Linked DNA regions of Agarilytica rhodophyticola. Each later gene encodes a partner of the first gene's protein in a complex. Links are inferred from orthologs where the notes say so. Each region holds a gene or a part of one and is shown on either strand. Other genes may lie near its edges. The genes, in order: tsaB and tsaD.

Evidence for each region.
Region 2: the proteins of tsaB (region 1) and tsaD are in contact, whole or in part, in a solved structure (PDB 4WQ4), measured with the Escherichia coli proteins. The link is inferred for Agarilytica rhodophyticola from one-to-one orthologs.

What each region holds. Positions count from the first base shown.
Region 1 is NZ_CP020038.1:4,499,964-4,507,841, reverse strand. What follows is about bases 714-3,566. They hold tsaB (tRNA (adenosine(37)-N6)-threonylcarbamoyltransferase complex dimerization subunit type 1 TsaB), read left to right. Parts: upstream 714-1,697; coding sequence 1,698-2,435; downstream 2,436-3,566. Other genes in these bases: BVC89_RS18775 (M18 family aminopeptidase), read left to right, coding at 3,266-3,566; BVC89_RS18780 (undecaprenyl-diphosphate phosphatase), read left to right, coding at 2,454-3,251; adk (adenylate kinase), read left to right, coding at 1,011-1,649; mazG (nucleoside triphosphate pyrophosphohydrolase), read left to right, coding at 714-727. Outside these bases: more of mazG, read left to right, coding at 1-713; more of BVC89_RS18775, read left to right, coding at 3,567-4,567; BVC89_RS18770 (cyclic nucleotide-binding domain-containing protein), read left to right, coding at 4,676-5,716; BVC89_RS18765 (tRNA-queuosine alpha-mannosyltransferase domain-containing protein), read left to right, coding at 5,768-6,949; BVC89_RS18760 (tryptophan--tRNA ligase), read left to right, coding at 7,117-7,878. UniProt on the Escherichia coli protein: Required for the formation of a threonylcarbamoyl group on adenosine at position 37 (t(6)A37) in tRNAs that read codons beginning with adenine.
Region 2 is NZ_CP020038.1:2,176,960-2,184,887, forward strand. What follows is about bases 1-2,903. They hold tsaD (tRNA (adenosine(37)-N6)-threonylcarbamoyltransferase complex transferase subunit TsaD), read left to right. Parts: upstream 1-890; coding sequence 891-1,916; downstream 1,917-2,903. Other genes in these bases: BVC89_RS09205 (GatB/YqeY domain-containing protein), read right to left, coding at 1-219; rpsU (30S ribosomal protein S21), read right to left, coding at 384-599; folB (dihydroneopterin aldolase), read left to right, coding at 1,981-2,343; folK (2-amino-4-hydroxy-6-hydroxymethyldihydropteridine diphosphokinase), read left to right, coding at 2,336-2,869; BVC89_RS09230 (multifunctional CCA addition/repair protein), read right to left, coding at 2,886-2,903. Also shown: more of BVC89_RS09230, read right to left, coding at 2,904-4,088; BVC89_RS09235 (DMT family transporter), read left to right, coding at 4,468-5,373; BVC89_RS09240 (SpoVR family protein), read right to left, coding at 5,390-6,916; BVC89_RS09245 (YeaH/YhbH family protein), read right to left, coding at 6,913-7,928.

The DNA.
Region 1 (7,878 bases):
TATTAAGCAAGATTATTTGTCTATCACGCCTTCTACAGTGGAGGAAGCTTATGAAGTTGTCGATGCCATTGAGCGAGAAGATTATCAGCATTTAAAAGAAGAACTAGGGGATTTACTCTTTCAAGTCATCTTTTACGGGCAGCTTGCCAATGAAGAAAACCGTTTTTCTTTTGCCGATGTTGTCGACGAACTGACAGCAAAATTGATTCGTCGCCACCCTCATGTTTTTCCACAGGGCACACTGGAAAGCAAACGTGAAGCAGGGCAGGTGGCGGACGATACGAGCATTAACGCCTCATGGGAAGCGATCAAGCAACAAGAACGAAAAAATAAGGGCAGTGGTGGTATTTTCGACGATGTTCCAAGATCCTTACCAGCGCTAACACGAGGCGTAAAGTTACAAAAACGTGCAGCAAAAGTAGGCTTTGATTGGGCCTGTAGCGAGCAGGTGTTGGATAAAATCAAAGAAGAAGTGGATGAGTTGCAAGAGGCCATGGCTAAACAAGACAGTGCTGAAATAGCTAATGAGTTAGGCGATGTAATGTTCAGCTGTGTCAATCTTGCTCGCCATTTAGGGCAAGACCCTGAAGCCCTCATGAGGGTGGCTAACAGTAAATTTGAGCGACGCTTCAATCAAGTACATAAGCAGATGGGGGCGCAAGGTAAAAGCCAATACAGCGCCGAGGAGCTCGAAGGCTTTTGGCAGCTAGCGAAAGACAGTGAGTAAGCTGGCTGATCGAGCCGTATAGTTTTTGTGTAGAGAGCGCCCGCCGTACAAGTAAACTTTAGATATTGTTACCTAACTTACAACTAAGTTACGTTGCGAAAACGTTATGATCGATCCTGTTAGCATACACTATTGGTCTTAGGCCCTAAGTAAATCCTTGTTTATCCTCTGTTGGATGTGTATCGTATGCCGCCCATATGTTACAGACGAAAATCGAGCTGGCATCGTCAGTTCGCCTAACATCCGTTATCAGTGCTAAATATATATAATTAGAGGAATTTTCATGCGTGTAATTTTGTTAGGAGCTCCCGGAGCCGGTAAAGGAACCCAGGCTAAGTTTATTATGGAAGCTTTTGGCATTCCGCAGATCTCCACAGGAGACATGCTCAGAGCTGCAGTTAAGGCTGGGACTCCGCTGGGCCTTAAAGTTAAGGATGTTATGGCTTCAGGAGCATTGGTGTCCGACGACCTTATGATTGACTTGGTCAAAGAGCGAATTGCTCAAGACGATTGCAAAGACGGGTTCTTGTTCGACGGCTTTCCTCGCACTCTTCCTCAAGCCGAAGCATTAACAGCTTCAGGTATTCCTATTGATCATGTACTGGAAATTTTTGTCGAAGACGAAGAAATCATCTCTCGCTTAAGTGGGCGGCGTATGCATGAAGCATCTGGACGGGTTTATCATATTGTTCATAATCCGCCACGTGAAGAAGGCATTGACGACGAGACTGGTGAACCTCTTATATTACGTGACGATGACAAAGAAGAAACTGTTCGCAATCGTTTAGATATCTATCACACACAAACTGAACCTTTAGTTGAGTACTACAAAAATGCTGAAGGTATTGTTTTCCGTCAGGTGGGTGGTGTTGGTGCCCTCGATGAAATCCGTACAAAAGTTGTAGAAGCACTCAAATCATAGTGCTCACATGACGGGCATATACTCCTTAAGTATTGCTAGTTAAATATCATGGATAGCCTCAACCGAATATTGGCAATTGACGCGTCAACAGAGCATTGTTCTGTGGCGCTTTGTGTTGACGGGCAGCGCCTGGCTGATGTCTGCGAGACGCCAAAATCCCATGCTAATGTGCTATTGCCGATGGTAGATAATATCCTGTCTGAGGCTGGTATTTCATTGCCTGAGCTCCAGGCCATAGTGGTTTCTCTTGGGCCGGGGTCGTTTACCGGAATACGTATCGGTATCGGTGTTGTGCAAGGCTTGGCCTATGGTGCAAAGCTACCCGTTATCGGCTTTTCCTCTCTTGAAACATTGGCTTGGCGTGCTATCGCCAGTACTCAATCTACTAGTGGCAAACCAGATCATGGGACGATTATCTTGCCCTGCCTTGATGCCCGAATGGATGAGGTTTATTGGGCGGCATATGTTTATGGTATCGATACTATTAGTGAAGTGTTGCGTCCTAGAGTCAGCAGTATTGATGAGCTGAATACATATATACAGCAGCTCGATACTTCTTGTATTGGTGCCGGCCATGGTTGGCTGGTGCCTAACGCAGTTAATGTAGAGGTTTGTGATTCAAAATTGTTACCAAATGCGGCAGCTATGCTCGATTTGGTTGAGCAGTATCAGCATCATCAAAAGCCTTTATCAGAGTTCAGTGCTGCCAGTATTGAGCCTTTATATTTACGTAACGAAGTCACCTGGGTGAAACGAACACGCATTCGAAAAGAGCAACCCATTTAATCAGGATTTGATTAAACCATGGATCTTATTCACGTTATTATCCTTGCCTTGATTCAAGGTATTACAGAATTCTTGCCTATCTCTAGTTCAGCCCACTTAATCTTGCCCAAGGAAGTTCTCGGCTGGCCTGATCAGGGATTAGCATTTGATGTGGCTGTACATGTGGGAACGTTAATGGCGGTTATCGTCTATTTTCGGAAAGATGTACTCGATTTATTATCCGGCTGGTCGTTGTCACTCGTGGGCAAAGGTTTGAATGACGATGGGCGTTTGGCGTGGATGATTGCCTTGGCCACCGTGCCCGCCTGTCTTTTTGGCTTGCTGATGAACGATATTATTGAGGCGCATTTGCGTTCCATTAGCGTCATCGCTGCAACTACCATAGTCTTTGGTATTCTCTTGGCTTTGGCTGACAAGCGATCGGATAGGGCGAATAAAACACTGGTATCGATGACGCTCACGGCTGCTTTGGTGGTTGGTTTTGCCCAAGCTTTAGCACTAATTCCCGGTACTTCGCGCTCAGGTATTACTATCACAGCAGCTTTATTTCTTGGGTTTTCAAGAACAGATGCTGCGCGTTTTTCATTTCTACTTTCTATTCCTATTATTTTGATCAGTGGCGCTTATAAAGGTATTGGTTTAGTAGAGCAAAGCGCCGTTGACTGGCAAAGCATCTTTATTGGTATTGCTGTGTCAGCCGTCAGTGCTTATCTTTGTATTTACTATTTTTTGAGCTTTATTAACCGTTTGGGCATGATGCCATTTGTTATATATCGGATAATACTCGGAGCTATTCTTATAGTGTTAATCATTTAAGAGCGATTGATTGAATGAGTGAACAATATATTCGTGATGCCTTAATAGACTTTTTAAATGCGTCTCCAACACCTTATCATGCGACCGCTCAAATAGCGCAAATGCTTGTAGATAAGGGTTTTTCTGAGTTAAAAGAAGATGAATTCTGGGATTTGACGCTAGGCCAGCGTTACTATTTTGTGCGTTCAGATTCTACCATTGTGGGCTTTGTTTGGGGCTTAGATAATTCAGTAAGTAAAGGTATTCGCTTAGTTGGTGCCCATACCGATAGTCCCTGTATCAAGCTAAAGCCTCAGCCTGAAAAAAATATCAAAGGCTATCAGCAGTTGGGCATTGAGGTATACGGTGGCGCCTTACTTAACCCTTGGTTTGATCGTGATTTGTCTTTAGCTGGTAAAGTGTGTTTCTTACGAGATAGTGGCGAATTGACCTGTACTTGTATTAATTATCGTGATCCCATTGCCGTCATACCAAGCTTAGCGATACATCTAGATCGTGAAGCGAATAAAAAGCGCAGCATTAATCCTCAAACAGATATGAATCCTATTTTGTTCCAAGGGAGTAACGATTTTTCTTTGCGCACAATGCTACTTGAAAAGCTGCATGAGGATGGTATCAGCGATGCTAAAGAAGTATTAGATTTTGACTTGAGTTTTTATGATACACAAGGAGCTAATACCATTGGTCTTCACCAAGAGTTTCTTGCCAGTGCCAGGCTTGATAATTTGTTAAGCAGCTTTGTTGGTATGCATGCCCTTGCCAATGCGGACAATCAATATACATCTATTATGGTATGTAATGACCATGAAGAAGTAGGTAGCCAATCGGACATCGGAGCACTAGGGACTGTTGTAAAAGATCTACTCGCCCGGCTTTATCCCCAAGAGCAAGAGCGCCAAGTGGCAATAAGACGCTCGTTGATGCTGTCGGTAGATAATGCCCATGGAATTCACCCCAATTATGTGAATAGACACGATGAAAATCATGGCCCACAGCTGAATGCTGGGCCCGTACTTAAGTTCGACGCTAATCAAAGCTATGCGACTTCGTCTCACAGTGCTGCTTTTGTCAAGCAACTAGCTAGCATGGAACCGAAAGTGCCAGTGCAAACTTATGTTACGCGGGCTGATATGCGATGTGGTAGTACTATTGGGCCTTTAACATCTTCACAAATAGGTATAAAAACTCTAGACCTCGGTGTTGCCACCTTTGCCATGCACTCAATTAGGGAATTAGCTGGAAAAGATGATATTAATTATCTACACCGTCTATTGAGTCGCTTTTATAACGCTGAAAAAGTCGCAATATCGGGGTAAAATAAATAGCGTCTTAGATGTATGGATATTATTGCAATTGAAGGAGTCTTATCTGTTTTGTTAATTTTAGTTTCATAATAACGTCGATTAGACAAGAGGTTGTTGACATTGGATATTAATGCACTTAAGAAATTTGTTCCGTTTAGTGAAATAGAGGACAAATATCTCGAGGATGCGCTCAAACACATATCCCTCAAGACTTTCAATAAAGGTGATATGTTATTTAAACGCAACCGCTCTGTAGCGGAACGTTACTATTTGATTTCAGGGCGGGTTGATCTTATCGATGCTCGTTTCGAATCCACTCCTGTAGAAGCTAATACCGCTAAAGTGACTAATGCGCTAAATCTTGAGTCGCCAACGGTGTGTTCCTGTATTGCTAAGTCAGGCGTTGAAGCTTTCACCATAGAGTTGGAAATGCTCGATCGTATTGTTTCTTGGCGGGAATCTGCTGCCTACGCCAATGAAAGCGACGACACTGAAATGGTGACAGGTGAGATTGAGGTTAGCAATATTGCCGATCATGATGCTACCGACTGGATGTCCTCACTGTTGCAATCCCCCTTATTTACAAAAATTCCCTTAACACAAGTACAAGATTTATTTTTGCGCTTCAAGGATGTGCCCGCTGAAGCTAAAGAGGTCGTGATTAAAGAGGGTGAAAAGGGCGACTTCTTCTATGTGTTAGCCTCCGGTCGTGCCAGGGTGACAAATCGCTCCGAGAGTGTGGATGTGGTATTAGAACCCGGAAGTTATTTTGGCGAAGAAGCTCTACTTGGTAATACGCCGAGAAATGCCACGATTACTATGACTGAATCTGGCCACTTAAAAAAACTCGACGCACAAGATTTTGAGGCGCTTTTAAAAGAGCCTGTCTTGCAATATGTTGAGCAAGATGAGCTTGGAACACTAGGTAAGCCGCATAAAATGCTCGATGTTAAAATGCCTATGGAATACAGAATGAATCATGTTCCAGGTAGCATTAACGTTCCCCTTGCGCGTTTGCGCTCATCGATTAATGAGTTGGCGAAGTCGTGTGCTTATGTGGTGCCTGATGATGCTGGTAGCCGCGCAGATATTGCCGCACACTTACTCTGCCAAGCTGGTTTTGATGCCTATATCCTAAGGGCGCAAAGCGAGAATCGATAAGCATTTTGTTGTAGTTTTGAATGATTTTTCTTTGATCGACTAACATAAGAAGTGAAAATCCTTCTTTTATCTCCTTATGATGCCAATAGCCACCAATATTGGTGGCGTTTATTAAAAGCGCATTTTAGTGGCTATAACTGGACTGTGCTCACCTTGCCCGCCCGCTATTTTAATTGGCGTATTCGCAGCAATAGCCTGACTTGGTCGCAGCAACAGCAGCACGTCTTGCAGCAGGAGTATGATCTTTGCATCGCCACGTCCATGACGGATCTCGCTACTCTAAGAGGTTTATTGCCCTCTCTGGCGGCTATTCCTACACTATTGTACTTTCATGAGAATCAAGTTGCCTATCCATTGTCTAATAAAGCCGAACAGCGTCAAAACATTGAGCCGATCATGGTGCAAATATACAGCAGCTTGGCGGCTAATCATCTGAGCTTTAATAGTTGTTACAATCGTGATTCTTTTTTTAGCGGATTAAAACAACTATTAAAAAGATTCCCTGATGCTGTACCACCGAATTTGCTTGTTAAGTTAGAGAAAAAATCCAGCGTGTTAGCAGTGCCAATTGCTTACCGAGGCACCATATTGGTTAATCCAGGGTTGGTTAATCCAAGATCGATTAACACCAGCTCGGTTAATAAAATGCCGGCTAATAATAGAAGCCTTAACATGCTAACTAATCACGGGCAAAAACAATATCAGTTAGTATGGAACCATCGCTGGGAATATGACAAGGGCTGTCAACGGCTGCTGGCTTTTATACAAGCAATGCCTGCGCAAACCGCGTTGACTTTACATGTAGTTGGGCAAAGTTTTAGGCAAGTTCCTCCGGAGTTTGAAAAGATCAAAGCCGAGTTATCCAAGCGCGGTTGGTTGGGGCAGTGGGGCTATCTTAAGGATATTAAGGAGTACCACCAGCTTCTTGAGCAGAGCCATTTCGTGCTCTCCACTGCTGAGCATGATTTTCAAGGGCTCTCTGTATTAGAGGCTGTCGCCCGAGAATGTATCCCCATTGTTCCTGATCGCTTGGCATATTGTGAGATGTTTGATGATCGTTACCGCTATGCCAGTGATAGTGACCTTACAGTAGAGGCGCAATCCATGGCACAAAAAGTTCAATATTTTCTTGCGTCTGAAAATATTCCTCATGCCGATGTGAGTAGATTTTATATGGATAACTTAGCGACAGAATATGAGCAACTGTTTGCCAGTTTAGTGAACAGTGCATGAGTTTAGCCATAGTAAGTTGCTGCCATGGCATGTCATAACAAAGTCCCCATTGTTTGATGGCAGCACTATTGGAAATTGCGGCCTATGCATTTCCAATAGTGTTGTGGAAAGGTATTATGCCTGCACTAGCGTTTTGCTCTAGTGAATTACGGATCATGGGTGAATAAATGACAAAAGAACGAATTTTAACAGGCATTACTACCACAGGTACGCCGCATCTGGGGAATTATGTGGGTGCTATTCGACCAGCAATTGCATCGAGTAAAAATGACAATGTGGAGTCATTTTTGTTTCTTGCTGACTTGCATGCCTTGATCAAGTGCCAGCAGCCTGAGCAAATTAATCAATCCACTAAAGAAATTGCAGCCACTTGGCTAGCTCTAGGCCTCGACCCTGATAAAACGGTTTTTTATCGTCAATCCGATGTTCCAGAAATCAGTGAATTGTGTTGGATTCTCACTTGTATGACTGCTAAAGGTTTGATGAATCGTGCCCATGCTTATAAAGATGCGGTTGATAACAATGCTAATAATGGGGAAGATGCTGACTTTGGTATTACCATGGGGCTGTTTAGCTATCCGGTGTTAATGGCTGCTGATATTCTTATGTTCAATGCAGATAAGGTGCCTGTCGGTCGAGACCAAACGCAACACTTGGAAATTGCCCGAGATATTGCACAACGCTTCAATCATACTTACGGGGAAGTTTTTAAGCTTCCAGAAACAGTGGTTGATGATAGTGTTGCTCTGCTAAATGGTTTAGATGGCCGTAAAATGAGTAAAAGTTACAATAATACTATTCCTCTTTTTTTAGGCCAAAAGCAGCTCAAAAAGCATATTAATAAAATTAAAACGAATTTACTTGAACCCGGCGAGCCTAAAGATACAAGCGATTCAACGGTTTTTCAGATTTGGGAGGCCTTTGCCGAT
Region 2 (7,928 bases), 2.3 Mb from region 1 along the record:
GCCTGCATCTTGATACTGTTTAAGAGAATCTTTTCTCTGTTTAGCTAGCTTATCGAGGACAGCGAGTACTCTAGCGTCGTCAAGCTCTATACGCTCGTCTACTTCAATGCGTTTGAATTCAGACATAACCATACGCAAAACAGCCAGGCGAGGCTTGTCTTTGGCGCGCATAGCATCTTTTACTGCGGAAGATATTTGAGCTTTGAGTTCACTGGCCATAAGAGCTGATTTCAACTTCTTCAGTATATTGTTATTTGATTGGCTTTTTCAGCCAGCTTAACCGACTTCACCGGTTCAAATAACTTGACCGGTTCAATCAATCTAAATCTTGTAATTGAGCAATACAGAATTTGACCTCGGTTAAGGTCAAATAAGGCGATCAATTAATACAGGCGCTGGAATTTGCGGTTTTCGCGTTGTACCTTTTTGGCGTGACGCTTAACGGCAGCTGCAGCTTTACGCTTACGAACAGATGTAGGCTTTTCATAGAATTCGCGACGACGTACTTCTGCAAGGATGCCTGCTTTCTCACATGAGCGCTTGAAGCGACGCAGGGCTACATCAAATGGTTCGTTTTCTTTCAGTTTTACTGAAGGCATATTTTTACCTGTGTTGGTTTAAATCGTTCATTCTGGTTGGCATATATTTATGCAATATAAAGCCAGCCTAAATTTTGGAGCGAGATTCTATACATATCGCCTTAAAGGCGCAAGGTATTTACTACTAATAATAGCCTCAGGAAGAGGATTTTCCTCGATTTGAATGTTCTTATCCGATGAAAAAGGTGTTAAGGTCGCGCTTTTTCTAGGCCTGTCCCCTTATTGCAGAAGCGCATAGTGGCAGGGTAAATATAGTTTTTTAAACGTGATAATAGCTTTGGTAGCATAAAAATGCGGGTACTTGGTATAGAAACATCATGTGACGAGACGGGTGTGGCTGTTTATGACAGTGAGCAGGGATTGTTAGCGCATGAACTCTACAGCCAAGTTGCTGTGCACAGTGAATACGGCGGCGTGGTGCCAGAGTTGGCCTCAAGGGATCATGTAAGAAAACTTATTCCGCTAATTGATCGGGTTCTGAATGCCGCAGATTCTCACGAAAAAATCGATGGTGTTGCCTATACTTCTGGCCCCGGTCTTATTGGCGCACTTCTGGTCGGTGCGAGTGTTGGTCGCTCCTTAGCATATTCGTTGGGCTGCCCCGCCATTGGTGTGCATCATATGGAAGGGCATCTATTGGCGCCTTTACTTGAGGAGAATCCTCCTGCTTTCCCTTTCGTTGCACTTTTAGTTTCTGGGGGCCATACCCAATTGGTGGAAGTTAAGAGCATTGGCGACTATACCTTATTGGGCGAATCCCTCGACGATGCCGCAGGAGAAGCATTTGATAAGACGGCGAAAATGCTGGATCTTGATTACCCTGGGGGCCCCAATGTTGCGCGTATCGCCGAAAAGGGGGATCGTGCACGTTTTACTTTTCCAAGGCCTATGACAGATCGGCCTGGTCTTGATTTTAGTTTTAGTGGCTTGAAAACTTTTACCCTTAATACGGTGACTAAGTATGCAGGCGATAACGGCTTGCCTGATGATCAGACCTGCGCTGATATTGCCGCTGCTTTTCAAGAGGCAGTGGTAGATACTTTAGTGATCAAATGCCGACGGGCACTTAAGCAATGTGGCATGAAAACATTAGTGATTGCTGGAGGGGTGAGCGCCAATACACGTTTACGAATTAAGTTGGAGCAGGCTTTGGCGAAAATAAATAGCCGAGTGTTTTACGCTCGTAATGAGTTTTGTACTGATAATGGTGCGATGATCGCTTTTGCCGGCTGCCAGCGTTTGCTTGGGGAGCAGCATTCAGCCTTAAATATAGACGTTAAACCCCGCTGGCCGCTCGATTCTTTGCCTAACACCTAGTTGTTGCAACAACTAGTAATGGTTATTGCAACATTGCCACTTTAAGGCTTTAGAGAAAAGTTTTATGGATACAGTTTTTATTGAAAATCTTGCGGTTAATGCCGTAGTCGGGATTTTTGATTGGGAGCGCGCAGTGCCCCAGCAGATCATCATCAATATCGAGATGGCCTCTGATGTTAGTAAGGCTGCGCAGTCAGAAAACATTAATGATGCGCTAGACTACAGTTTAGTGGCCAGGCGTACTTCAGAGTTCATTGTGAGTTCACAATTTTTATTACTTGAAACTTTGGCCGAGAAAACCACATCTTTAATTATGGCCGAGTTTAATGTGCCTTGGTTGAGGTTTAGCTGCACTAAAACTCAGGCTATGCGCAACGTCAGTGGTGTTGGTGTGCGTATTGAGCGAGGTGAGCGTCCAAATGGCTAAGGTCTTATTAGGTATCGGCAGCAACATTGATCCCGAAATTAACATTCGCAACGGTATCGAAGCTTTATCTTCTTGTCTTAAGCATATACTGTTGTCGCCTGTTTATGAAAGCCGTGCCATAGGGTTTACTGGTGATAATTTTTTAAACCTTGTGGTGGCTGGGCATACGCATTTACCTTTGGGTGAGTTTGCCACCGTGCTTCGGGATATAGAGTATCGCTTTGGAAGGGAGAGAGATGCATCTAAGTATTCTTCTCGCTATCTGGATATCGATATCCTGACCTACGATGATTTGGTTGGAGAATTTCACTCTATTGCACTGCCACGTGATGAAATTCTTAACCGTGCTTTTGTGTTAAAGCCTTTGGCTGATTTGGTGCCTGATGCTCTTCATCCGCAGGTGCAAAAAAACTATCGAGATTTATGGTGTGACTTTGATCAGGAAGGGCAGGATATTTGGTTAAGTCCTTTTTCTCCTGTATTAGATTATGATGAACTCGATCATCGAGAGGATTTAGTCGGTTAATAGGCAACGGGAATTGTTATTGCTGACTCTTAAATTCTTCGAGTTTTTCGATGCGTTGCTTTGCTATAGCATCTCCTAACGCTTTGCCGCTAAACCCCTGAGCCAATAGGGCTTGAGGGTTAACGGTACTGATCACCTCCAGAGCTTCTAGCAGATATCTTTCTTGCTTATACTTCCGCTCCTTTAATTTTTCTGTGCCCACCGCGTAGGACTTGCACGTAGTAAGTAAGTCTTTAAATCGTTCTGGTCGTCGCAGGCTATCGGTTTTCGTCAGTAAATCCAAAATATCTTCTGCTAACAGAGATAAAGCCCTGTCGACGTATTTATGAAATCGGATAACCAGACTGCAAAGTTCCCGATATTCATTGGGGATCATTAATTTTCCAGCTAACTCCGTTAGTTCCACTAGCTCTGGCGAAGGCTTGCCCATCGGGTTAGCTGTGGCATTTTGCTTATCTAAATCATGTAAAAGTGTTGCCAAACGTACAGTACTTTTATCACTTATACTGCATGCATAATTCAAAGCTCTCAGGGCGGGTGGCGAGAGCTGGGGTGGTTGCTCTGAAGTATGTAATGAAATTAAGTGGTCTATCTGGGGCATAATAACTTTCAACGCTCCACACTCATGTAATACCTCTAAAAATACATGAGGTGAGCGCTCGCCGAGGGCTCTGGAAAATTCTTTCCAGACGCGCTCTGACACCAAGTGAGCTACTTCTCCACTCGCTACCATCGTCCCCATAAGCGCTTTAGTTTCTTTGGCAATGGTAAAGCCTAAGTGATGATAGCGGCTAGCAAAGCGCGCGATACGTAAAACTCGTACTGGATCTTCACGAAAAGCTTCTGAAACGTGCCTCAGTACTCTGCGGTCAATATCGTTTTGGCCGTTGTAAGGGTCGACCAGCTCACCATTATCCAATTGTGCGATAGCATTGATGGTAATATCTCGGCGCCCTAGGTCTTCTTCTAGAGTGACTTCAGTCGAGGTATCAAAAGTAAAACCTTGATATCCATGTCCGGTTTTCCTTTCCGTTCTTGCCAAGGCATATTCGTCTTTGGTCTCTGGATGCAAAAAAACGGGAAAGTCTTTGCCTACGGGCGTAAAACCTTGAGCTTGCATTTGCTCCGGTGTTGCACCCACAACCACATAATCATATTCATTAGTAGGATATCCCAGTAATTTATCCCTGACAGCACCGCCTACTAGATAAACTTTCATTTTTTACTGTTGACCTTTATTGATGAATCGTACACACTCAATAGATATTTGCTTTAATTCTATTTTAAAAACACTTATTTAATAATTATGTCACACTTCACTATGTTTAAGACAATGGAGTGTGGTGTATTTGATATTTTTAATGCTCTGTATGTATAACATCTCGAGCGTAAATTAAAACTTAGGATTTTAATATTTTGCATTATTTAGCAGCAGTCAAACCCATGCAAGTGACACAGTCCTGGCGCCATCGTGCGTGGGTCTTGTGTTTACGTGCCTGCTGCGTGCTGATTTGATGTATTGATTTATATTTTTCTATCAAAAGGCCGCAGGTGAAAATCTGCGGCCTTTTTTGTTTTGGGCTTGGAGTTCATAAGCTATGAAAGTTGGAATGGCATATTTTTGTGTAGTGATGATTTGGTCTACCACTCCATTAGGTATTAAGTGGAGCAATAGCAGTTTATCGTTCACTGCGGCAATAGCATCAAGAATATTTTTTGCGCTTTGTATTTGTTTATTGCTGCTTGCTGTTTTGCGTCGTCGCTTGCCGTTAACCCGAAGTGATTTACGTGTTTATTTTGCAGGAGTAATAGGTGTCTTTCCTAATATGTTGATTGTGTATTGGTCTGCCCGATACATTCCATCTGGTTTGGCGTCGGTAATTTTTGGTTTATATCCGTTTATGGTGGGCTTTTTCTCTTACTTTATTTTAAAGGAGAATGTTTTTGATTGGCGTCGTGTTCTTGCTCTTGGCTGCGCTCTGCTCGGCCTAGGTGTGGTTAATATTGATCAGTTTAATATGGGAGGGAACGCGCTCTACGGTGCTTTGGGGATGTTAAGTTCTACGATACTTTTCGGTTTAAGTTCCGTGTGGCTAAAGAGAATCGGAGCAAATATGGATCCACTTCAGCAAACATCTGGTGTTCTACTCTTTGCAGCACCTTTATTCATCTTGAGCTGGTGTTTGTTCGATGGTGAAGTGCCGCAAGCTATTGATCAACGTTCACTTATTGGCATTTCGTATCTTGTTATATGCGGTTCGGTACTAGGAGGTATGCTATTTTTCTATGTGCTAAAAAATTGCAGTGTAGCATCGGTCGGAGTGATTATGTTGATTACGCCAATATTTTCGTTATGTGTTGGCACACTTGTGGATGATGAAAAATTTTCTTTATCGACAATATTAGGATGTGGACTCATTATTTTTTCTTTAGCTATTTATCAAAACCTTTTTAAGTATGCAAAGAAATATCTGTTTTCACGCTGGCGTTTCCATGGGGCTTAGGGCCCCCATTTAATAATTATACTGGCATTGCCGTTTCCTGCATTTCTGGGGTAGGACATGAAAAGCTCTGTTTGGTTTTTCCGCCTTCGATAGAATGTAAATGAACATCAAATCCCCATAGGCGATGGATATGTCTCAATACCTCTTCAGTGTTTTCAGGCTCTAATGGGTTGCGATTAAATCGTGAGTGGTGGAGTGTCAATGAACGGTCTCCTCGCACATCCACATTATAGACTTGAATATTGGGTTCGCGGTTGCCCAGATTGTATTGTGCTGATAAATTTTCTCGTACTTGCTGATAGCCGCTGCTGTCGTGAATAGCGGTGACTTCGATATCTTTTTGTAAATCATCATCCACGATGGTAAACAATTTAAGATCACGCATCAGCTTAGGGGAAAGAAACTGTAAGATAAAACTTTCATCTTTGAAATTACGCATGGCAAAGTCGAGGGTTTCCAACCAGTTGGCACCGGCAATATCGGGAAACCATTCTTTGTCTTCCTTGGTCGGGTTTTCACATATACGGCGGATGTCGGTCATCATATGAAAGCCCAGTGTATAGGGGTTTATGCCAGAAAAATATTGGCTATTATACGGCGGTTGATAGATCACACCACTGTGGGATTGCATGAATTCAAGCATAAATCCATCTGTGACCAAACCCCGGTCATACATGGTGTTTAATATTAAGTGATGCCAAAAACACGCCCAGCCTTCGTTCATTACTTGAGTTTGACGTTGAGGATAAAAATATTGGGCAATTTTTCTTACAATGCGTACGACTTCTCTTTGCCAAGGTTCTAATAGGGGCGCATTTTTTTCAAAGAAGTAGAGCAGGTTTTCCTGTGGATCCTTTGGAAAGCGGTCTTGCTCTTGTTGCTCTGCTTCTTGTTCCTGGCTTGGTATGGTTCGCCACAAATCATTAACTTGCTTTTGTAAATAGATTTCCCGCTCTTTCTGGCGTTCGCTTTCCTCAAGTGGCGATAAAGGGTAGGGACGTTTGTAGCGGTCGACACCATAGTTCATCAAGGCGTGACAAGAATCTAAGATTGCCTCCACTGCATCTACACCGTGACGTTCCTCGCACTCAGCAATGTAGTTTTTAGCAAATACTAGGTAGTCGATAATAGATGAGGCATCTGTCCAAGCGCGAAATAGATAATTGCCCTTAAAAAAAGAATTGTGGCCATAAGAGGCGTGAGCAATAACCAATGCCTGCATCATCATGGTGTTTTCTTCCATTAAATAAGCAATACAGGGGTCGGAGTTTATGACTATCTCATAGGCAAGGCCCATTTGACCGCGTTTATACGATTGTTCGACACCTAAAAATTGTTTCCCGTAAGACCAATGGTTATAGCCTATTGGCATGCCAACCGATGAATAAGCATCCATCATCTGCTCAGAATTAATCACTTCGATTTGATTAGGGTAGGTATCGAGTTTAAATTCTTCTGCAATTAGACTTATTTCGTAGTTATATTTTTCCAGTAAGTCAAATGTCCACTCTGAACCTGTCGAAATCGGTTTGCGTTTCTTCATAGGGTTTTCTTCTGAAATAGTTGGCGGAAAACAGGGTAGATATCACTAGAATCAACCAACTGTTTCATTGCGAAGGTATCGGGAAAGTCGCTGAGAACTTTTTCGTAAGCATACCAAAGCGCCTGGTGTTCCCGTGAGGTAATTTCGATATAAGAAAAATATTGCAGCTTTTGTAGTAACTTATCAGCAAGTAAACGATAGCACACTGTAGAATCGTCATTCCAGTTATCGCCATCTGAGGCTTGTGCACCATATATATTCCATTGGCTAGGCGGATAACGATTTTGTAGTATTTCGTCCATTAAATATAAGGCACTTGATACGATTGTACCTCCGGTCTCTCGGCTGTAGAAGAATTCTTCTTCGTCCACTTCTTTTGCACTGGTATGATGACGAATAAATACCACTTCGGTATGTTCGTAGTTACGTTGTAAAAATAAGTAGAGTAATAGAAAAAAACGTTTGGCAATATCTTTGGTGTTTTGATCCATCGAGCCTGAGACATCCATGATGCAAAACATCACCGCACGAGAATGCGGTATCGGGTGTTTCACGTGCAAATTGTATTTGAGGTCAAAGTCGTCGAGCCAAGGTACGCGTTTGATTTTTTTAGCTAAGGCTTCGATATCATGCTTTAATGCTCGAATGCGATCGAAGTCCAGCTCGCTGTTTTCTTTCTCTAATTCTGCCAATTGTTCTTGTAGTGTTCTGAGCTTCTTTTTTTTACTGCCGGTGAGTGCTATTCGTCTAGAATTCGCCGAGCGTAATGAGCGAACAATATTAATTTTTCCTGGCGAACCTTCATTGCTGATACCGGCGCGACGCATTTCGAATTCGTCAATTCCCGCCAGTTGACGTTTCACCAGATTGGGAAGCTCAAGATCTTCGAACATAAAATCTAGAAATTCTTCCTGGGTGATCTGAAAGACAAATTCATCCATGCCTTCACCAGAATCACTGGCGCCAGGGCCTCCACCTCCTTGACCCTGACCACCCGGTGGGCGCGGTATAT